Regions from separate parts of the Streptomyces sp. NPDC050617 genome, predicted to be linked through region 1. Evidence: riboswitches for the same ligand, from Rfam matches in the RefSeq annotation. Region 1 holds a riboswitch; the other holds the start of a gene.

Region 1 (7,140 bases):
GGGGCGGTGAACTCCGCCGGTGCGTCGAAGGCCGCCCTTCGCGTCGCCCTGCGCAGCGCCTTCAGCACCGTCGGGCCCAGCGCGAGCGTCAGGGTGATCGTGACGATCGCGCGGGGCAGGTCCCAGCCCAGGGACGTGGCGAGGCAGTACGCGATGAAGCGGGCCAGGTTGTCGGGGAGCGGGTCGCCCGGCACGAAGGAGACGCCCGAGGTGAGCCCGCCGATGTAGGGCCAGCCCTGAAGGTTCATGACCGTGCCGTAGAGGAGCGAGGCGACGGCCCCGTACGCCGCGAGCATCGCCGTCTCGCGGCGCCCGCGCAGCCGGTCCGGGCCCGGCAGCAGCCCCGCGCCCATCGACACCCACCCCATCGACAGCATCTGGAACGGCATCCACGGCCCCACGCCGCCCGTCAGCAGCGCCGACGCGAACATCGACACCGCGCCCAGCACGAAGCCGAAGCCGGGGCCGAGCACCCGGCCGGACAGCACCATCAGGAAGAACATCGGCTCGATGCCGGCCGTGCCCGCGCCCAGCGGGCGCAGCGCCGCGCCCGCCGCCGCCAGGACGCCGAGCATCGCGATGGCCTTGGCGTCCAGTCCGGTGTCGGCGATCGTCGCCACGACGACCGCCAGCAGCAGCGGGAGCAGCGCGGCGAACAGCCACGGCGCGTCCCTGGAGTGCGCGAGGCCGGAGGCGGAGTCGGCGAGCAGCGGCCAGCCGAAGGCGGCCACGCCGATCGCGGAGATCAGGACGAGGGCCGCCACGGAGCGGGGGCCGAGCCGGATCGCCCTCGCCTGCCGGTCGGCCGCCTCGGTCGCCCCGAAGGCCCGGAACGCGTTCACGCGGTCGGCTCCAGTACGGCGCGCACCTGCGGGACCGTCAGCCACGGCAGCGGCGCGAGGACCTTCGAGACCTGCGGGGCGAAGGCGGGGGACGAGACGACGACCTCGGCCGTCGGCCCGTCCGCGACGATCTCCCCGTCGGCGAGGATCACCACCCGGTGGGCCAGCTCGGCGGCCAGCTCCACGTCATGGGTGGCCAGCACGATCGCGTGGCCGTCCGCCGCCAGGGCCCGCAGGATCTCCACGAGGCGGGCCTTGGCCGCGTAGTCGAGGCCGCGCGTCGGCTCGTCCAGGAGGATCAGCGGCGGCCGGGCCGTCAGCACGATCGCCAGCGCGAGCGCGAGCCGCTGGCCCTCGGACAGGTCGCGCGGGTGCGTGGAGTCCGGTACGTCCGGGAGCAGCTCGCCGACCAGCGCCCGGCAGGCGCCGGGGGCCGCGCCCGCGTCGTGGTCGGCGGCCTCGCACTCGGCGCGCACGGTGTCCGCGTACAGCAGGTCGCGGGGCTCCTGCGGTACGAGCCCGACGCGGCGCAGCAGCTCCCGCGGGCCGGTGCGGTGCGGTACGTGCCCGCCGACGCGCGCGGCGCCGCCCGCCGGTTCGTGCATGCCGACGAGGGTGCGCAGCAGCGTGGACTTGCCCGCGCCGTTGCGGCCCATCAGCGCGACGGCCTCGCCCGCCCGTACGGTCAGTTCGACGCCGCTGAGCGCTTCGACGCGGCCGCGGCGCACCGAGAGCCCGGCGACGGCGGCGGGCGGCGCGTCGGCCGTCTTCTCCTCGACCGCCTTGCGGAACAGGCGCGGGCGGCGCGCCGCCCCATCGTCACTGGCCCGGCGGCCCGCGGCGCCGGCCGGGGGCGCGGGCGGGGTGAGGCCGGACAGCCGCTCGCGCAGCGGCCCGGCCTTGCGGCGGGCGTCCCGTACGGACAGCGGCAGCGGCGACCAGTCCGCGAGGCGGCCGAGGTCGACCACGGGCGGGCGGACCGGCGAGCGCGCCATGACCGCGGCCGGGTCGCCGACGACGGGCGGTGCGCCGGGGGAGGGGAGCAGGATCACCTGGTCCGCGTACTGCACGACCCGCTCCAGCCGGTGCTCGGCCAGCAGGATCGTGGTGCCGAGGTCGTGGACGAGCCGCTGGAGGACCGCGAGGACCTCCTCGGCGGCGGCCGGGTCGAGCGCGGACGTCGGCTCGTCGAGCACGAGCACCTTGGGGTGGGTGGTGAGCACCGAGCCGATGGCGACGCGCTGCTGCTGGCCGCCGGAGAGGGTGGTGATGGGCCGGTCGCGCAGCTCGGCGAGGCCGAGCAGGTCGAGGGTCTCCTCGACGCGGCGGCGCATCACGTCGGGGGCCAGGCCCAGCGACTCCATGCCGTAGGCCAGCTCGTCCTCGACGGTGTCGGTGACGAAGTGGGAGAGCGGGTCCTGGCCGACGGTGCCGACGGCGTCGGCGAGCTCGCGCGGCTTGTGGGTGCGGGTGTCGCGGCCCGCGACGGTGACGCGGCCGTGCAGGGTGCCGCCGGTGAAGTGCGGTACGAGGCCGCTCACCGCGCCCAGCATGGTCGATTTGCCGACTCCGGACGGCCCGACCAGCAGCGCCAGCTCCCCCTCGGGCACGGCCAGGTCCACGCCCTGGATCGCGGGCGCGGTCGCGTTGTCGTACGTGACCGACACCTGCTCGAAGCGGATCGCTGCGCTCACTGTCCGGCCTCCTTCGGGTACGGGCCGGGCTCGCCGCCCGGGGGGTGCGGAGCGGACGGTGCGCCGCGCCGGCCGGGCGGTCGCGTACCGCGGACCGGCGCCGGAGCGGCGACGGCGGGCAGCAGCCCCAGCAGCACAGAGGCCGCGGGCCACAGCGGCAGGCCGGGCGCGGTCAGCGGCACGGCCGGGGGGTGCAGCGGCTGCGCGGCGTACGAACCGGCCCAGATCATCAGGCCCGCCACGGCGATGCCCGAACCCGACACCAGCCAGGCCCGCGCGCCCCACCGGTCGGGGCGGTAGCGGCTGCGCACCGAGCGCCGCCCGCCCAGCCACAGGCCGCCCATCGCGGCGACGAGCCCGGCCAGCAGCACCGGCAGCCCGTATCCGGCGCCCTCCTCGGCGAGCAGCCCGTACGTACCGGCGCACACGCCGAGCAGCCCGCCCAGCGTCAGGCAGGTGGTGGTGTGCCGCACGGCGGGCGGGACCTGGGCGGTACGGCCGTAGCCGCGCGCGTCCATCGCCGCCGCCAGGGCCACCGAGCGCTCCAGCGCGCCCTCCAGCACCGGCAGCCCGACCTGGAGCAGCGCCTTCGCGCCGCGGTCGGGGCGGCCGCGCAGCCGGCGGGCGGCGCGCAGTCGCGCCACGTCGGCGACGAGGTTCGGCGCGAACGTCATGGCGACGACGATCGCGACGCCCGCCTCGTACAGCGCGCCCGGCAGGGACTTCAGCAGCCGCGCCGGGTTCGCCAGCGCGTTCGCCGCGCCGACGCAGATCAGGAGGGTCGCGAGCTTGAGCCCGTCGTACAGCGCGAACACCAGCCCCTCCGCCGTCACCCGGCCGCCGATCCGCACCCCGCGCGCCCAGTCGGGCAGCGGCACCTCGGGCAGGGTGACGATCGTGTGCGTACCGGGGATCGGGGACCCCAGCACGACGGCGAACACCAGCCGGATGCCCAGCACCAGCAGCCCCAGCTTGAGGAACGCCCCGTACGACCGCGCCCACGGCGCGTCCGTGCGCCGCGCCGCCACCACATACCCCGCGACGCCGACCAGCAGGCACAGCAGCAGCGGATTGGTCGTACGGGAGGCGGCCGTGGCGAGCCCGAGCGCCCACAGCCACCAGGCGCCGGGGTGCAGGGCGCCGCTCCGGGAGGCCAGCGGGGCACGGGCGCGGCCCATGGCCTCGGTCGCCGCACGGCCGCGCGGCGACCGCACCTCGTGCTCGTCCGCCCGCGTCCTGCGCTCCGGCCGTTTCATCCGCTTCATCCGCGGCGGCGGCGCGCCTGCCACCAGGCGGCGGCCCCGAGGGCGACGACGGCGGCGGCGCCGCCGATCAGCCCGGCGGACGGGCCGCCTCCGCCGTCGTCCTTCTTCGCGGCGCCGGTCGTCTCGGCCGGCGCCGGGGTCTTCTTCCCGCCGTCGGCCACCTGCTCGCCGCACCCCGACTTCGGGTAGCCGTCGATGGCGCACAGCAGCGCCGCCGAGTTGTAGCGCAGCGGCTTCGCGACCGCCGCCAGCGCCTCGCTTGCGCTGGCGTCCCTGCCGACGCGCGCGCAGGCTGTACGGGCCTGGGGCGGCGTCCCGCCGTCGGGCGCGTCGGCGGCGGTGCCGAAGTCCACGACGAGGGCGACGCGCTTGCTGCCGCCCTTGGCGGGGGTGTCCGCGCAGATCGCGCCGAAGTCCGCCGCCCGGCGCGGCTTCGCGGCCTGCGAGGAGTCCTGGCTGACGGCGAACCGGAAGCCGAGCGTGTCGCCGTCGTCGGGCCGCGCCACCGAGGGGCCCTGCGTGGCGTACGTCCACCCCTGGCCGGAGCTCTCCCAGAACGACCAGTAGCGGTAGCCGTCCGCGTGCGCGGGCGCGGCGCCCAGGACGGCGAGCGCCCCGGCGAGCAGCGCCGTGCCCGACGCCCGGCGCAGGCGGCCCGTCACAGCTTCGGGTTCTTCTTGCGGCCGCTGAGCAGGAAGCCGACGCCGATGCCCGCCACCAGGCAGACGCCCACGAACCACCAGAGGCCGAACCCGCCCTCGTCCTTCTTCTCGTCCTTCGCGTCCTTCTTCGACGCGTCCGCCGCCGCCTCCGGCTTCGGGCCGGTCGCGTTCAGCTGCTGTACGAGGTCGCCGCCGACGGTGCGCGGGTCCGTACCGGACGCCTTGGCCGCCAGGATCAGCTTCGCGAGCTTGCCGGGGTCGCCCTTGGCCCAGGCGGCGGCGCCGTTCTTGTCGTCGCGCAGCCACCCCATGGCCTTGCCGGCGGCGTCGGTGTGGCCGCCCGCCGCGAGCGCGGCGACCGCGTCGGCGGTGGCCCCGAAGTCGGGCTTGTCGGACTTGGGGTCCATGGCGGAGGTCAGGTGCTGACCGCTGCCGCTGAGCTTCGCCGCCAGATACGCGGACCCGGCGTCGGCCGCGGCGGCGGCGTTCTCCGCCTTGGCCTTGTCCTTGTCGCCGTCGCCCTTCGCGCAGTCGAGCGGCTTCGGGGCCTTGTCCCCGCCGCTCGGGTGCTCGACCAGATACCCCTTGCCCGTCGCGGCCAGCGTCGCCGCCGCGCTCGCGAGGTCGTTGGCGAGCAGCTGCCCCTTCTGCGGCAGATAGGCGAAGGCCCCGCGCTCGCCCTCCTTGGCGTCGCAGCCGAGCTGGAAGGAGAGCAGCGCGTCGTACGGGGTCTTGCCGCCCTTGGCCGTGGCCTTCGCCGGGTCCTGGCCGGCCGCCGCGTACGCGCCGACGGCCGTCGCGGTGGAGTTGGCGTTGCTGGGGTTGCCGGGCTGCGCGCCCCAGCCGCCGTCCTCGTTCTGCGTGGACTTGAGCCAGTCGAGCCCCTTCTTCACCTGGGCGCCGCGCCCGCCGACCGTGGCGAGCCCCTGCACGGCGGCGGCCGTGGCGTCGGTGAACTCGCCCTTCTTCGCGTCGCAGGGCGTGCCGGTGTCGGCGCGGTACCCGGCGAAGCCGCCGTCCGCGCACTGCTGCCCGGCCAGCCAGTCCACGGCCGACTTGGCGGGCGTGACGCCCACCGAATCCTGCGCGAGGAAGGCCAGGGACTGCCGGAACACGCCGTCGAACTGCGGGTTCGTCGTCCCGTACAGCCCCGGCGCCGCCGGGGGCGGCGAATCGGCGGAGGCGGCGGGGGCCGCGGCCGCGCTCAGCAGGGCGGCGGCGGCCAGAGCCGCGGCGCCGCGGCGCGCGTGGACGGCGGGGGAGGGGGCCATGGGGTCGGTGCCTCTCGGTGAAGGTCGCAACGGTGGGTGCTGCACAGCGGTGGGTGGTACACAGCCGTGCACGGCCGCCCACCCGCGCGCTGTCGTCGGACCGCGCGGTGGCACCGGGCTCAGCTCCGTATACCTCGACGGTGCCGGTCGCCGGGCGCCGCCGCCAGGCGGACGCGTCCGGCTCCGGGAGCCTGTTCGCCCCATCGCGGGTGCTCCGGCTCGTACGGCCGTACGCGCGGGGCTACGGCCGCACTCACGGTTGCGGGTCAGCGCCGGAGTCGCACCGGCTTTCCCCGTGGCGAGGCGGGATGAAGTTGTGCAGAACACTCTAACGGGCGGGTCCCGCCCGTTCCGCTGACGGGCGGGCCGGGGCCTCCTGGCGTACGTGCCTCATACCGCCCGGTACGTGACGGGCCCGCTCCCCGGCACCGCCTCCGCGTGGCCGAGCTTCACGAGCCGCCGCAGGTGGGCCTCCGCCTCGGAGACGGCGATGTTGCGGGAGGTGTAGGGGATGTCGGCCCAGGGGCGGTTCCACTCCATGGCCGCGGCGAGCTGCCAGGGCGTCCTGGGGGCGGCGAGCAGTTCGCGCAGGCCGGCGAGGCGGGAGCGGTGGTGGTCGAGGAGTTCGCGCACGCGGCCGGGGGCGTCGGCGAAGGGGTGCTGATGGGCGGGGAGCACCTCGGCGGGGGCGAGGGCGGCGACGCGTTCGAGGGAGGCGAGGTAGTCGCCGAGCGGGTCGATGGAGGTGGCCTCCTCGGCTTCCGGGTCCTCGTACAGGCCGATGTGCGGCGTGATGCCCGGCAGCAGGTGGTCGCCGGAGAAGAGCCGGCCGTGGCCGGGCCGCCCGGCGGGGTGGGCCTCTTCGAGGTGGAGGCAGACGTGGCCGGGCGTGTGGCCGGGGGTCCAGACGGCGCGGAGCCGGCGGCCGGGGAGGTCGAGGAGTTCGCCCGGCTCGATGGCCCGGTCGGGCAGCGCGGCCCGCTGCCCGGGGAGGGGGCGGGCGCGCCCTTCGGCGAGCGCGGCCGTCAGCGGGGCGAGGTGGTCGTCGGGCGCGCCCGCGGCGGCGAGCTTGTCGACGAGGTAGCCGAGCCAGCGCGCGGGCTCCGCCTCGCGCGTGCGCCGCACCACGTCCGCGTCGGCGGCGTGCATGGCGATCCACGCCCCCGACTCCTCGCGGACCCGCCCGGAGAGGCCGTGGTGGTCGGGGTGGTGGTGGGTGATGAGCACGCCGCGCAGTTCGGAGGCGGCCGTGCCGCACTCCGCGAGCCCGGTGGCGAGCGCGTCCCAGGAGTCGGGGTCGTCCCATCCGGTGTCGATGAGGACGGGGCCGTCGTCGGTGTCGAGGAGGTATATGAGGGTGTGCCCGAGGGGGTTGTCCGGTATGGGGACGGGGATGGACCAGACCC
Region 2 (7,140 bases), on a different contig from region 1:
GATGGAGGCGGCCGGCTACGACGTGGTGCTGGTGGAGACCGTCGGCGTCGGCCAGTCCGAGACCGCCGTCGCGAACATGGTGGACTCCTTCCTGCTGCTGACCCTCGCCCGCACCGGCGACCAGTTGCAGGGCATCAAGAAGGGGGTCCTGGAGCTGGCGGACGTCATCGCCGTGAACAAGGCGGACGGGCCGCACGAGCGCGATGCGCGGGGCGCGGCGCGGGAGCTGGCGGGCGCGCTGCGGCTGATGCACTCCGCCGACGCCGCGTGGACGCCGCCGGTGCTCAGTTGCAGCGCCCGCGAGTCGACGGGCCTGGACACGGTATGGGAGCGCCTCGAACACCACCGTGAGCTCCTCGACTCCACCGGCCGCCTGGCCGCCAAGCGCCGCGCTCAGCAGGTGGACTGGACGTGGACGATGGTCCGCGACGAGCTGTTGAACCGGCTGCACTCCGACCCGGCCGTACGGGCGCTGGCACCCAGTCTCGAACGGCGGGTCCAGGACGGCGAGTTGACCGCCACGCTCGCCGCCGAGCGCATTCTCGACGCCTTCGGCACCGGCTGATCAGCGCGCGGCGCGGGGGTGGGGGCCCGGCCCGGCGCACCGGGCGGCGGACGTCCTGCGGCGGCGGCTGGCGGACCGCCACCGCGTCACGGTCGTACGGGCGGCGCCCGGCGGGCGGCCGGCTGGCCGTCGACCCCGGCCGGCGGACGTACGTCCCCTGCCCGGTGGAGACGTCGAGGGGCCGACGGCCGCCCGCGTCTCAGGATCCGCCGCCCTCCCTGATGGCCTTGACGATTCCGGAGAAGTCCTGGTCCGCTCCGGCCCCCTCGGCGTAGGCGGCGTACAACTCCGCCGCCCGCAGGCCGAGTTCGGCATTGACTCCGCCCGCCCTGACGGCGTTGGCCGCCAGGCCCAGGTCCTTGGCCATCAGCGGGGCGGCGAAGCCGGGCCGGTAGTCGTGATCGGCCGGGCTGCCCGGTACGGGCCCCGGGACCGGGCAGTTGACGGACAGGGCCCAGCACTGGCCGGACGCGGTGGAGGCGACGTCGTAGAGGGCCTGGTGGGACAGGCCCAGGCTCTCGCCGAGCACGAACGCCTCGCTCACCGCGATCATCGATATGCCGAGGATCATGTTGTTGCAGATCTTCGCGGCCTGCCCGGCGCCCGGCCCGCCGCAGTGCACCGCCTTCTTCCCCATGACCGCGAGGAGCGGTTCGGCCTCGGCGAACTCGGCTTCGCCGCCGCCGGCCATGAAGGTGAGAGTGCCGGCCTCCGCGCCGACCACTCCCCCGGAGACGGGGGCGTCCAGGGAGCGCGCCCCGGCGGCGGACGCGGCCTCGTGGGCGGCGCGCGCGTCGGCCACATCGATGGTGGAGCAGTCGATGAACAGCGTGTTCGGCCGGGCGGCGGCCAGCAGGCCCTCCTCCTGGTAGAGGCCGAGGACGTGCCGCCCCGCGGGCAGCATGGTGATCACCACGTCCGCGGTCGCCGCGGCGTCCGCCGCCGACGCGACCGTCTCCACGCCGGTTCCGGCGGCCGCCGTGAGCAGGCCGGGCATCAGGTCGTAGCCGAGGACCCGGTGGCCGGCCTTGGCGAGGTTCGCGGCCATGGGGCCGCCCATGTGGCCGAGGCCGATGAAGCCGATCGTGTGCTTGCCGTTCACCACGGCACCTCCTGCGGGGTTGCGGTCAGGTGGAGTTCGCCGCCGGCGCGCGGGGCGAAGTAGCGGGCCACGTCGGCGTCGGTGACGTCGGCGAGGGCGGCGGGCGCCCAGCGCGGGCTGCGGTCCTTGTCGATGACCTGCGCCCGGATGCCCTCCAGCAGGTCGTGCGAGGCGAGCGCGGCGCAGGAGATCCGGTACTCCTGCTCCAGTACGCACTCCAGCGGGCCGAGGCGGGGCGCGCGGCGCAGGGCCGCGAGCGTGACCTTCAGGGCGGTGGGCGACTTGGTCGCCAGGGCGTCGGCGGCCTCCGCGGCGGCGCGCGCCCCGTGGCCGCGCAGCCGGGCGGTGATCTCCTCCATGGTGCCGGCGGCGTAACAGGCGTCGATCCAGGCGCGGTGGCCTGTCAGTTCGCCGGGCGGCGGCTGCCGTACGTACGACTGGAGGGCGTCCCACACCGGCCGGGCGGCGAGGTCGTCGAGCAGCCGGGGCACCTCGTCGTGCGGGACGAAGTGGTCGGCGAGGCCGCAGAGCAGGGCGTCCTCCGCGCCGACCTGCGCGCCGGTGAGCGCCAGGTGGGTGCCGAGCTCGCCTTCGGTGAGGGCGAGCAGGTAGGTGCCGCCCACGTCGGGGACGAAGCCGATGCCGGTCTCCGGCATGGCGATCCGGGAGCGTTCGGTGACGATGCGGACGCTGCCGTGGGCGGAGACGCCGACGCCGCCGCCCATGACGATGCCGTCCATCACGGCGACGTACGGCTTGGGGTAGCGGGCGATGCGGGCGTTGAGCCGGTACTCGTCCCGCCAGAAGGCGGCGGAGGCCGTGCCGCCGGTGCGGGCGTCCTCGTGGATGGAGCGGATGTCGCCGCCCGCGCACAGGCCGCGCTCCCCCGCGCCGGTGATGACCACGGTCTGCACGGCCGGGTCGTTCGCCCAGCCGGTGAGCGCCTCGTCGACGCGCCGGACCATGGCGTGGGTGAGGGCGTTGAGGGCGCGGGGCCGGTTGAGGGTGAGGTAGGCGGCGCGGCCCTCGGTGCGCAGGAGTACGGGCTCGTCAGCGTCCGTCATCGGAACGCCTCCGTCAGGCCGCGGGCCACGATGACGCGCATGATCTCGTTGGTTCCTTCCAGGATCTGGTGGACGCGGAGATCGCGGACGATCTTCTCGATGCCGTATTCGGTCAGATAGCCGTAGCCGCCGTGGAGTTGGAGGGCGCGGTCGGCGACGGAGTAGCCGGTGTCGGTGGCGAAGCGCTTGGCCATCGCGCACAGCTGCGGCGCCGCGGGGTCGCCGCGGTCCAGGGCCTGGGCCGCCTGGTGGACGAGGGCGCGGGCGGCGGTGAGTTCGGTCGCCATGTCGGCGAGGCGGAACTGGAGGGCCTGCGCGTCGAGCAGCCGGGCGCCGAACGCCTGGCGGTCGGCGAGGTGGGCGAGGCTCTTGTTGAGGGCGCTGCGGGCGCCGCCGAGGGAGCAGGCGGCGATGCCGAGCCGGCCGCCGTCGAGGCCGCTCATGGCGATGCGGAAGCCGTCGCCCGCGCGGCCCAGCAGCCGGTCGGCGGGGATCCGGACGCCGTCCAGGACGACTTGGCGGGTGGGCTGGGCGTTCCAGCCCATCTTCTTCTCATCGGGTCCGAAGGAGAGGCCGGGGTCGTCCCGTTCGACGACGAAGGCGGAGATGCCGCGGGGACCGTCCCCGTCGGTGCGGGCCATGACGATGTAGACCTGGGCGGCGCCCGCACCGGAGATGAACTGCTTCACTCCGTCGAGCACATAGCCGTCGCCGTCGCGGACCGCCCGGGTGCGCAGGGCCGCGGCGTCCGATCCGGCCCCCGGTTCGGTGAGGCAGTAGCTGCCGAGGTCCTCCATGGCGCAGAGGCGGGGCAGCCACCGCGCGCGCTGCTCCGCGTCGCCGTAGCGGTCGATCATCCAGGCGACCATGTTGTGGATGGAGACGTAGCCCGCGATGGACGGGCAGCCGGAGGCGAGGGCTTCGAGGACGAGGACGCCGTCGGCCCGGGTCAGGCCGCTGCCGCCCGCGTCCTCGCGTACGTACACGCCGCCGAGCCCGAGTCCGGCCGCCTTGCGCAGCACGTCGAGGGGGAAGTGCTTGTCCTGGTCCCACTGGACGGCGCGGGGCGCCAGGTGGTCTTCGGCGAAGTCCAGGGTGGCTTCGACGAGGGCCTGTTGGTCTTCGGTGAGCAGGGTCGCGGTCATGGCGCTCATCCCATGGTGGGGAGGGTGAAGCTCGCGCCTTCCTTGGCGCCCGAGGGCCAGCGCGAGGTGACGGTCTTGGTGCGGGTGTAGAAGCGGATGGCGTCGGGGCCGTGCTGGTTGAGGTCGCCGAAGCCGGACCGCTTCCAGCCGCCGAAGGTGTGGTAGGCGACGGGGACCGGGATGGGCACGTTGACGCCGATCATGCCGGTGTCCACGCGGCGGCTGAAGTCGCGGGCGGTGTCGCCGTCCCTGGTGAAGAGGGAGACGCCGTTGCCGTACGGGTGCTCGCTGGGCAGGCGGAGGGCTTCCTCGTAGTCGGCGGCGCGTACGACGCACAGGACGGGGCCGAAGATCTCCTCGCGGTAGATCCGCATCCGCGGGGTGACCCGGTCGAAGAGGGACGCGCCCGCGAAGAACCCGTTCTCGTGGCCGGGGAGGGTGAAGCCGCGGCCGTCGGCGACGAGTTCGGCGCCCTCGTTCACGCCGATGTCGACATAGCGGCGGACCCGGTCGAGCGCGTCGCGGCTCACCAGCGGCCCGAAGTCGGCCTCCGGGTCGTCGCTGCGGCCGATGCGCAGCGTGCCGACACGTTCCTTGAGGGCCGCGACCAGCCGGTCGGCCGTCTCCTCGCCGACGGGCACGGCCACCGAGATCGCCATGCACCGCTCGCCCGCGGATCCGTATCCGGCGCCGATGAGCGCGTCGACGGCCTGGTCGAGGTCGGCGTCCGGCATCACGATCATGTGGTTCTTGGCGCCGCCGAAGCACTGGGCGCGCTTGCCGTGGGCGGCGGCGGTGGCGTAGATGTGCGCGGCGACCGGGGTGGAGCCGACGAAGCCGAGCGCGCCGACCCGCGGGTCCTCCAGGAGGGTGTCGACGGCTTCCTTGCCGCCGTTGACGACGTTCAGGACGCCGGGCGGCAGGCCCGCCTCCAGGAACAGTTCGGCCAGCCGCAGCGGTACGGACGGGTCGCGCTCGGAGGGCTTGAGGATGAACGCGTTTCCGCAGGCCAGGGCGGGCGCGGCCTTCCACAGGGGGATCATCGCGGGGAAGTTGAAGGGGGTGATGCCGGCGGTCACGCCGATCGGGGCGCGCAGCGAGTGGACGTCGATGCCGGTGCCGGCGTTGTCCGTGAACTCGCCCTTGAGGAGATGCGGAATGCCGGCGGCGAACTCGACGACCTCCAGGCCGCGCTGGATGTCGCCGTGCGCGTCGGCCACGGTCTTGCCGTGCTCGGCCGACAGCAGCCGGGCCAGGGAGTCGCGCTCGCCCTCGACGAGCTGGAGGAAGCGCAGCAGGACGCGGGCGCGGCGCTGCGGGTTCCACTCGCCCCACTCCTGCTGCGCGGTGACCGCGTCGGCGATGGCCGTCTCGGTGTCGGCGCGGCCCGCGAGGGGGACGCGGGCCTGGACCGTACCGGTGTTGGGGTCGTACACGTCGCCGTGGAGGCCGGACGTGCCGGCGGTGTGCTCGCCGCCGATGAAGTGCGTGAGTTCGCGGACCATGGGTGCCTGCTCTCGTCAGGGGAGATCCGGGGACGGCGCGGCGGGCGGGCGGCGGGCGCACGGGTGGGTGCGCCGCCGCCGCGGGCCGCGGGACAGTGAGCATCGGGCCGCCGGACGGACGTCGGGGCCGCCGGGGCGCGAGGGTCTACGAGCGCGGGGTGGGTCGGGTGCGCTCCGCCGGATCACCAGGGTCGTGGGTACGGACCGGTGCCATGCGTGTCTGCTCCATCCTCGTGGACAACACGGAACATCCCGCGGCCGGTATCCTGACTCCCGGATCCCCGCGCGCCGCCCGTCTTCCCGGCAGACCTCGCCAGTGACGTGTGGATGGCGGCGCACTCCCCGGTCACAGTGGCGGGACCGTGTCGGATTCGCACCGGCTTCCCTGCACCGCGGACCTTGTGCCCCGAAGATATAGTTGGACGTCCTAGTAAGTCCACCCCCTCCGACGGCCGGCTCCCGACGCGCCCCGTGTCCCACATCACCTTCCGGGATGTGAACAGCGGTGCCCGGACAACCCCCTGACCTCTAGGCTGACCCTTGCAGCTGGTTCGCCCTGCCCGCCAGGCAGGCGCGTCGCAAGAGGGAACCCGGTGGGAATCCGGGACTGCCCCGCAGCGGTGAGCGGGAACGACCGCCGTCATACGCACTGGATCCGGCCACGGGTCCGGGAAGCGACGGCCAGTAGGAATCTGCCCCGGCAGATGTGCCCGCGAGTCCGAAGACCTGCCCGTTGCCCGTACGCGACCGATCGCGTACGGAAATCCCGGTGACCTCGTGGGCGGGTCGGCGTGCGTATCAGGCGGGACACCGCGCCGCTGACGCGCGTACGCCCGCCCGGTCCGTCACCCTTCGCGTCCGCGTCCCGCCGCCGGGATTCTCAAGGAGTCATCTCGCGAAGGAGATTTCCGTGACAGCGAAGTCCGCAGCCGCGGCAGCACGGGCCACCGTGTACGGCTATCCCCGCCAGGGCGCGAACCGCGAACTGAAGAAGGCCGTCGAGGGCTACTGGAAGGGCCGCGTCACCGCCGACGCGCTCCGGGAGACCGCCGCGGACCTGCGCCGCGCGAACTGGCGGCAGTTGGCCGACGCCGGCGTCCACGAGGTGCCGACCGGCGACTTCTCGTACTACGACCACGTCCTGGACACCAGCGTCATGGTCGGCGCCGTCCCCGCCCGGCACCGCGCCGCCGTCGACGCCGACCCGCTCGACGGCTACTTCGCCATGGCGCGCGGCAACCAGGACGTGGCGCCCCTTGAGATGACCAAGTGGTTCGACACCAACTACCACTACCTGGTGCCGGAGCTGGGTCCGGACACGGTCTTCGCCGCCGACTCCGCCAAGCAGGCCGCCGAGCTGACGGAGGCCCGCGCCCTCGGCCACACCCCGCGCCCCGTCCTCGTCGGCCCCGTCACGTATCTCCTGCTGGCCAAGCCCGCCCCCGGCGTCGCCGCCGGCTTCGAACCGCTCACCCTCCTCGACCGGCTGCTCCCCGTGTACGCGGAGATCCTCGCCGACCTGCGCGCGGCGGGTGCCGAGTGGGTGCAGCTGGACGAGCCCGCCCTCGTCCAGGACCGCACCCCGGCCGAACTGAACGCCGCCGCCCGCGCCTACCGCGACCTGGGCGCCCTCGCCGAACGGCCGAAGCTCCTCGTCGCCTCCTACTTCGACCGGCTCGGCGACGCGCTGCCCGTCCTCGCCAAGGCCCCGGTGGACGGCCTCGCGCTCGACCTCACCGAGGCCGCCGCCGCCAACCTG

What was found. Region 1 has a riboswitch for cobalamin ahead of AB0I49_RS22230 (prenyltransferase/squalene oxidase repeat-containing protein). Riboswitches for the same ligand answer to the same signal wherever they lie in the genome.
Region 2: linked by a shared signal. The riboswitch ahead of AB0I49_RS10450 (CoA-acylating methylmalonate-semialdehyde dehydrogenase) and the one ahead of AB0I49_RS22230 (prenyltransferase/squalene oxidase repeat-containing protein) in region 1 are both predicted to bind cobalamin.

The regions. Positions count from the first base shown of each region.
Region 1 is NZ_JBFAIS010000016.1:170,172-177,311, reverse strand. It holds gene AB0I49_RS22250 (ECF transporter S component) at 1-842, opposite strand, end outside; gene AB0I49_RS22245 (ATP-binding cassette domain-containing protein) at 839-2,536, opposite strand; gene AB0I49_RS22240 (CbiQ family ECF transporter T component) at 2,533-3,714, opposite strand; gene AB0I49_RS22235 (SCO2322 family protein) at 3,798-4,463, opposite strand; gene AB0I49_RS22230 (prenyltransferase/squalene oxidase repeat-containing protein) at 4,460-5,734, opposite strand; cobalamin riboswitch at 5,921-6,066, opposite strand; gene AB0I49_RS22225 (MBL fold metallo-hydrolase) at 6,125-7,140, opposite strand, start outside.
Region 2 is NZ_JBFAIS010000006.1:53,516-60,655, forward strand. It holds gene meaB (methylmalonyl Co-A mutase-associated GTPase MeaB) at 1-565, shown strand, start outside; partial or broken gene AB0I49_RS10430 (hypothetical protein) at 649-840, shown strand; gene mmsB (3-hydroxyisobutyrate dehydrogenase) at 765-1,670, opposite strand; gene AB0I49_RS10440 (enoyl-CoA hydratase/isomerase family protein) at 1,664-2,731, opposite strand; gene AB0I49_RS10445 (acyl-CoA dehydrogenase family protein) at 2,728-3,876, opposite strand; gene AB0I49_RS10450 (CoA-acylating methylmalonate-semialdehyde dehydrogenase) at 3,882-5,381, opposite strand; cobalamin riboswitch at 5,620-5,805, opposite strand; cobalamin riboswitch at 5,912-6,130, shown strand; gene metE (5-methyltetrahydropteroyltriglutamate--homocysteine S-methyltransferase) at 6,292-7,140, shown strand, end outside.